Regions from separate parts of the Streptomyces sp. NPDC058051 genome, predicted to be linked through region 1. Evidence: riboswitches for the same ligand, from Rfam matches in the RefSeq annotation. Region 1 holds a riboswitch; the other holds the start of a gene.
What was found. A riboswitch is a leader RNA that binds a small molecule or an ion and turns the genes downstream of it on or off. The one in region 1 is predicted to bind cyclic di-AMP.

Region 1 (3,201 bases):
CGGGACCAGGTACTCGCGCGCCCAGTGGATGTCGTCGCGCCGCACTTCGAGGGTGCCGCGCTGGGCCTGCGGGGGCCATTCCTGGTCCGGGTCGGCCGGCGCGTCGACGCCGAGGACCTGGGCGGCGCGCAGCGCGACCCTGGTGTGCCCCTCGGGCGACAGGTGGAGCCGGTCGTCGTCCCAGGCGCGCCTGTCCTGGACGGACCGCAGCGACCACAGGTCGAGGACCGGGCAGTCGTAGCGGTCGGCGATGGACCGCACATGGGCGGTGTAGGTGGCGATCTTTCCGCGCAGATGCCGCAGCACGGGAACGCCCCGGGTGTCGAAGCCGGTGGTGACCATCACGGTGCCGACCGACTCGGTCAGCTCGGCCACCGCCCGCTCGAAACGCTCGGCCACGTCGTCGGGGTCGGTACCGGGCCTGATGATGTCGTTGCCGCCCGCGCAGAAGCTCACCAGGTCGGGTGCGAGCTCCTTGGCGCGCGGCACCTGCTCCTCGACGATCTGGTCGAGGAGGCGTCCGCGTACGGCGAGATTGGCGTACCTGAAGTTCCCGTGGGCGGAGCCTTCGGTGCTCGCCCCGGCGTCGGGGGCCGGGAGCTGGTCCGCGAGAAGTACCGCGAACCGGTCCGCCCAGCCTACGAATGTTCCGTCCGGGCCGGGATCACCGACTCCTTCGGTGAAGCTGTCGCCAATCGCCGCGTACGACTCGATGACGCTCTGTCGGTAGATGACGCCACGTTGGTTTTTTCTCGAATCGTCTGCCACAAAGGCTTATCCTGCACCGACGAATGTGACCTACGCGACCGTAATATGGGGTTGACGGGTGGTGAGATAGACCACCTGGTCAGTTTTTAGTAAAAGGGGAATAAGTAGAAGGGGCGGTGCGCCGCCGCGCACCGCCCCTTTCCGTGTTGCTCAGATCACTCTCCGGCCCAGACCGCTCGCCGGCTCAGTTGCCCGTCCGTTCGGCTCAGACGTAGATGCCGTGCGAAGCCAGGTAGGCGATCGGGTCGATGTCCGAGCCGTACGCCGGGCCCGTACGCACCTCGAAGTGCAGGTGCGGTCCGGTGGCGTTGCCGGTGGCACCGGAAAGGCCGAGCTGCTGACCGTTGCTCACGCTCTGGCCCACGGAGACGGAGACCGAGGACAGGTGGCCGTACTGCGAGTAGCGGCCGTCGGCGTGCTTGATGACGACCTGGTTGCCGTACGCGCCGCCCCAGCCCGCGGTGACGACGGTGCCGGAGGTGACGGCCTTCACACTGGTTCCGGTGAAGACGGGGAAGTCGATGCCGGTGTGGCTGCCGCTGGACCAGTTGGAGCCGGAGGCGCGGTAATTGGTGGTGTGGTTGCCGGGAACCGGGTGGCTGTAGCCCGAGCCGGTGCTCTGGGCGGCCGGGGCGGAAGCCTTGGACTCGGTGGCCGTCGACTCCTTCGCCGGGGCCGACTTCGCCGGGGCGGACTCGGCGGGGGCCGACTTCGCCGGGGCGGACTTCTCCGCGGCCGACGCGGCACCTGTGGACGCGGACTGGTCCGACGCCTTGGCGCCGAGCGTCAGCTTCAGGCCCGGGAAGATCAGGCCGGGGTTCTCGCCGACGACGTCGCGGTTGTCCTGGTACAGCTTCTGCCAGCCGCCCTCGACCCCGTGCTCGTCGGCGATCTTCGCCAGGTAGTCGCCGGAGACCACCGTGTACGTCACGGTGGCGTCCTGCTTCTGTGCGACCGGCTTGGCCGGGGTGGCGTGCGCGACGGAGGCCGACTGCGAGGCGGCGGCCGGGGCGGCCTGCTCCGCGGCGTGGGCACCGGTGGCACCGAGCAGCGGCAGGGCGATGACGGCGCCACCTGTGCTCGCGGCGGCGACACCGCGGGCGATGGTGCTGGTCTTCGTACGACGGTGCTTACCCGATATGGGCATGACGTGCTTCCTCTCCGGCGCCTGCGAGGTGAGCTGTCGGGTTCGGGCTGGAGATGCCCGGCCGCGCTGTGCGCGGCTTCACCCCTAGCCGTCCGGATTCGTCTCCGGACGGCGGCCTACCTGGTTCCCCCGCTCCTGCCACACGATCGGTGGGTGCGAATTCCGGGCGGCGGCAGGATTAGGCGGTCCGACCGGATTGATGGCGACCGTAAGCGAGTCGGGACGGCGAGAACAAGCCATCGCTCCCTTCCCGGCATTCCGCGCACGGAGATCGGCACGGAATTACGGTCACACTCCGTGGATTAAGGATCTTGGAATTCCGCGCCGCGCACGGAATACCCAACCGGCCCGCCAGTACACACCGTCACGGATATGATCCCGCTCACGACAGGGGGACCATCTCCCGTACAACTAGGGCGTATTCAAATAAATGCACCCATTACGGACATGTCACACCCTTCACCCGCGCCGGAGCCTCAGCACCCTCGCGTCGAGATCCCCCCGGAGGCCGGTGTGCAGTCCCTGATGCAACAGCACCGCACCGTGATGCACCTCCCCCGTGTCCACACAGGTGTACGTCGCCGCGGGATCGAGTCCGCGCAGCCGCAGCGCCGGCGGCCGTTCCCCGTACCTCTGCGCCTCCAGCCACATCAGGACCACGGTCACGTCCTCGTGTACGTACTGGACCGCACTGAGTCCGCCGCGCGGGGCCCGCAGCCGGTACAGCGCGCCGTGCTGCACCACCGGCCGGATCTCCTTGTAGAGATCCACCCAGGTCCGCGCCTCGGCGAGCCCCTCCTCGCTCCACTCGGTAAGATCCCCGCCGATCCCCAGCACACCGGCCATCGCACTCACGAATCGGAACCGCAGTGAGCTGGCCCTGCCGTTGAGCTGTTCGTTCGGGCTGTCGGTGACCCAGGCGGCCATCACGCGGGCCGGATGGATCTGACCGAAGCCCTCCTGGATGGCGAGCCGGTCGAGCGGGTCGGTGTTGTCGGACGTCCACACCTGGTCCGTACGGGACAGAATCCCCAGATCGATCCGTCCGCCACCGCCCGAGCAGGACTCGAAGGCGACCGAGGGATGCGCGGCCCTGAGCCGGTCGATCAGCGCGTAGAGGGCGTCCACATGCTCGATCCAGAGCTTCTGCTGGTACTCCTCCCCCGGCCAGCCCGCGTCGGTGAAGCAGCGGTTGAAGTCCCATTTCACATAGTCGATCGGCGCACTGGTGAGCAGTGCGTCCAGTTGTTCCCACAGGTATTCCCGCACATCGTGGCGGGCCAGAT
Region 2 (3,201 bases), on a different contig from region 1:
CGCTCGCCCTGGTCGCCGAGGCGCTGCGGGCGCCTGCCTTCGCCGACAGCGAGGTCGAACGGCTGGTACGCAACCGGCTCGACGAGATCCCGCACGAGCAGGCCAACCCGGCCCGGCGCGCCGCCAAGCAGCTCTCCAAGGAGCTCTTTCCGGCCGAGGCCCGGATGTCGCGCCCGCGCCTGGGCTCCGAGGAGACGGTGGAGCGGATCGACTCGGCAGCCGTGCGCGCCTTCTTCGACGCCCATGTCCGGCCCTCCACGGCGACCGCCGTGGTCGTCGGCGATCTCACCGGCATCGACCTGGACGCCCTGCTCGCCGACACCCTCGGCGACTGGTCGGGGGACTCCGCGGAGCCCCGGCCCGCCCCGCCGATCACCGCCGACGACTCCGGTCGCGTGGTGATCGTGGACCGCCCGGGCGCGGTGCAGACGCAACTGCTGATCGGCCGGATCGGCGCCGACCGGCACGACAGCGTGTGGCCGGCCCAGGTGCTGGGCACGTACTGCCTGGGCGGCACGCTGACCTCCCGGCTGGACCGCGTGCTGCGCGAGGAGAAGGGCTACACCTACGGCGTACGGGCCTTCGCCCAGGTGCTGCGGTCGTCGGCCCCGGATTCCGCGTCGGGGGCGACCGGCGCGGCCATGCTCGCCATCAGCGGGTCGGTGGACACGGAGTCCACGGAACCGGCGCTGAAGGACCTGTGGACGGTCCTGCGGACCCTGGCGGCCGAGGGACTGACCGACGGAGAGCGTGAGACGGCCGTGCAGAACCTCGTGGGTGTCGCACCGCTGAAGTTCGAGACGGCGGCCTCGGTCGCGGGCACCCTCGCCGACCAGGTCGAGCAGCATCTCCCGGACGACTACCAAGCACGGCTGTACACCCGGCTCGCGGAGACCGGCACGGTCGAGGCGACCGCGGCGGTGGTCAACGCCTTCCCGGTCGACCGGCTGGTCACGATCCTCGTCGGAGATGCGGCGCGGATCGAGGAGCCGGTCCGGGCGCTGGGCATCGGAGCGGTGTCGGTGGTCGCCGGCTGACGGTCGGTCCGCCCCGGCCGCGGTCGCACCCGCCGCGGCGCAGGACGGTGTCCGGCCCCGCGGCGGGCTTCGGCCGACCGGCCGCGTTGTCGTGTGTGGCAGTCCACCCGTGGGCTGTCACACACGACAGCGAGCAGGCCGGGCGCGGACCGCACCCGTCGGCCGACCGATTCGCCGACCGGCTATGTATCGATATGTCAGCACATAAGGAAGACCCCTGTGAGGCAGATCTCGCCGGGGTCTTCTCTTTTGTCCTCTTTTGGTGGAGAGGTTGCCTGTCTGCCCTGTGGGATGCGCTACAAAACGGCCTGTCCGTTTGGTGAATGAAAGTGCCCCCGCTTAGCGTCGGCTGGGCTGTCCGCCACTCGTATGCCACATCCGTGACGTACCGGGCAGCCATCGCCGAGTCCCCGTCAGGCGCGAGCCTGGGGAGCCGGGGACCCACGCAGTCCCTGGGGTGAATCGGATGTCTGAGCCTCGGTGAGGCCGGGGCGTCCGTAGGAGACCTTCCTGCTCCGAACCCGTCAGCTAACCCGGTAGGCGAGAAGGAAGGAAAGGATCAGCCACTTCATGGCGTTCACCCGTGCCACCGGGAAGCATCGTGCCCCCAGCCGGCTGACGCGCGGCAGCGCGAAGATCGTCGGCGTCGCGACGCTGGCCACCACCGGCGTCATCGGCGGCATGGCCGCCCCGGCCGTTGCCGCGGACTCCTCCACCGGCGAGACCGGACTGAGCCAGGTCATCGCCATCGAGAGTGCTCTCGCCGAGCAGATCGACGCCCAGGCCGACGCGCAGCAGCGCCAGGCCGATGCTGCGGCGAAGGCGAAGGCGGAGGCCCAGCGGAAGGCTGAGGCCGAGAAGAAGGCGGAGGCCAGGAAGAAGGCCGAAGCGAAGAAGAAGGCGGACGCCTTGGCCGAGGCGCAGCGCGCGACCGAGGCGCGGGCCGAGAAGGTCCGTGCCGCCCGGTCCGCCGAGCGCACCCGCCTGGGTTCCTTCCAGCTCCCGGTCGCCGGTTCGTACGTCACCACCGGGTACAAGTCCAGCGGCTCGCTCTGGTCCTCCGGCAGTCACTCGGGCATCGACTTCCACGCCGCGTCCGGCAGCTCCGTCGTCGCCGTCGGCGCCGGTACGGTCGTCGAGGCCGGCTGGGGCGGTGCATACGGCAACAACATCGTGCTCCGGATGACGGACGGCACGTACACGCAGTACGGCCACCTCTCCTCGATCGGCGTCTCCGTCGGCCAGAGCGTCGGCGCGGGGCAGCGGATCGGCCTCTCCGGCTCGACCGGCAACTCCACCGGACCGCACCTCCACTTCGAGGCCCGCACCACCCCGTCGTACGGCTCCGACATGGATCCCGTCGCGTACCTGCGCGCCCACGGCGTCAACGTCTGACCGACGCGCGCCGCACGCAGCACCCCCCAAAGGCCCCGGCAGCAGCTCGCCGGGGCCTTTGCCGTCCCCGGTCTCCGCGCCCGCCCGCAGTGCCTGCGCCCGGGTCTCCGTGCTCGGCCTTCGCGCCCGCCCGCAGTGCCTGTGCCCGGAACCGTCCTGCGGCCAAAGATATTCACGAATTTCCACCCGGCATCGGAAATTCGGCCGCCTTGCAATAGAGTCGCAGAAGAGGCGTCGGTCGGCCGCGTTTCGCGGGGATTAAGGCGGAGGTTCGGATATGCGCATTCCGGCGCATTCGGTATGCACGGCGATCCGTGACGACATCGTCTCCGGTGTCTTCGAACGGGGCGGCCGACTCACCGAGGAGTTGCTGGCGCGTCGTTACGGGGTCTCCCGTGTCCCGGTGCGGGAAGCGCTGCGCACCCTGGAGTCCGAGGGCTTCGTGGTCACGCGCAGACATGCGGGCGCCTGTGTCGCCGAGCCCACCGAGCAGGAGGCCGCCGACCTCCTGGAGGTGCGGATGCTGCTGGAGCCGCTGGGCGCCGCACGCGCCGCTCAGCGTCGCACCGAGGCGCATCTCAAGGTCCTGCGGGGTCTGGTCAGGCTCGGCCAGGAGCGTGCGCGGCGGGGCGAGGGGGAGGACCTGCGCTCGCTGGGCGGCTGGTTCCACGAGACGTTGGCGCAGGCCTCCGGCAGTTCCAGCCTGATCGCGCTGCTCACCCAGCTCCGGCACAAGATCGCCTGGATGTACACCGTCGAGCAGCCGGCC

Region 2: linked by a shared signal. The riboswitch ahead of ACFVUT_RS27360 (M23 family metallopeptidase) and the one ahead of ACFVUT_RS33085 (LysM peptidoglycan-binding domain-containing protein) in region 1 are both predicted to bind cyclic di-AMP.

What each region holds. Positions count from the first base shown of each region.
Region 1 is NZ_JBHVRW010000031.1:84,643-87,843, forward strand. It holds gene ACFVUT_RS33070 (SGNH/GDSL hydrolase family protein) at 1-768, opposite strand, end outside; gene ACFVUT_RS33075 (M23 family metallopeptidase) at 974-1,291, opposite strand; gene ACFVUT_RS33080 (pentapeptide repeat-containing protein) at 1,419-1,673, shown strand; partial or broken gene ACFVUT_RS33085 (LysM peptidoglycan-binding domain-containing protein) at 1,562-1,915, opposite strand; cyclic di-AMP (ydaO/yuaA leader) riboswitch at 1,921-2,077, opposite strand; gene ACFVUT_RS33090 (alpha-galactosidase) at 2,375-3,201, opposite strand, start outside.
Region 2 is NZ_JBHVRW010000020.1:107,226-110,426, forward strand. It holds gene ACFVUT_RS27355 (M16 family metallopeptidase) at 1-1,037, shown strand, start outside; cyclic di-AMP (ydaO/yuaA leader) riboswitch at 1,428-1,594, shown strand; gene ACFVUT_RS27360 (M23 family metallopeptidase) at 1,608-2,432, shown strand; gene ACFVUT_RS27365 (GntR family transcriptional regulator) at 2,710-3,201, shown strand, end outside.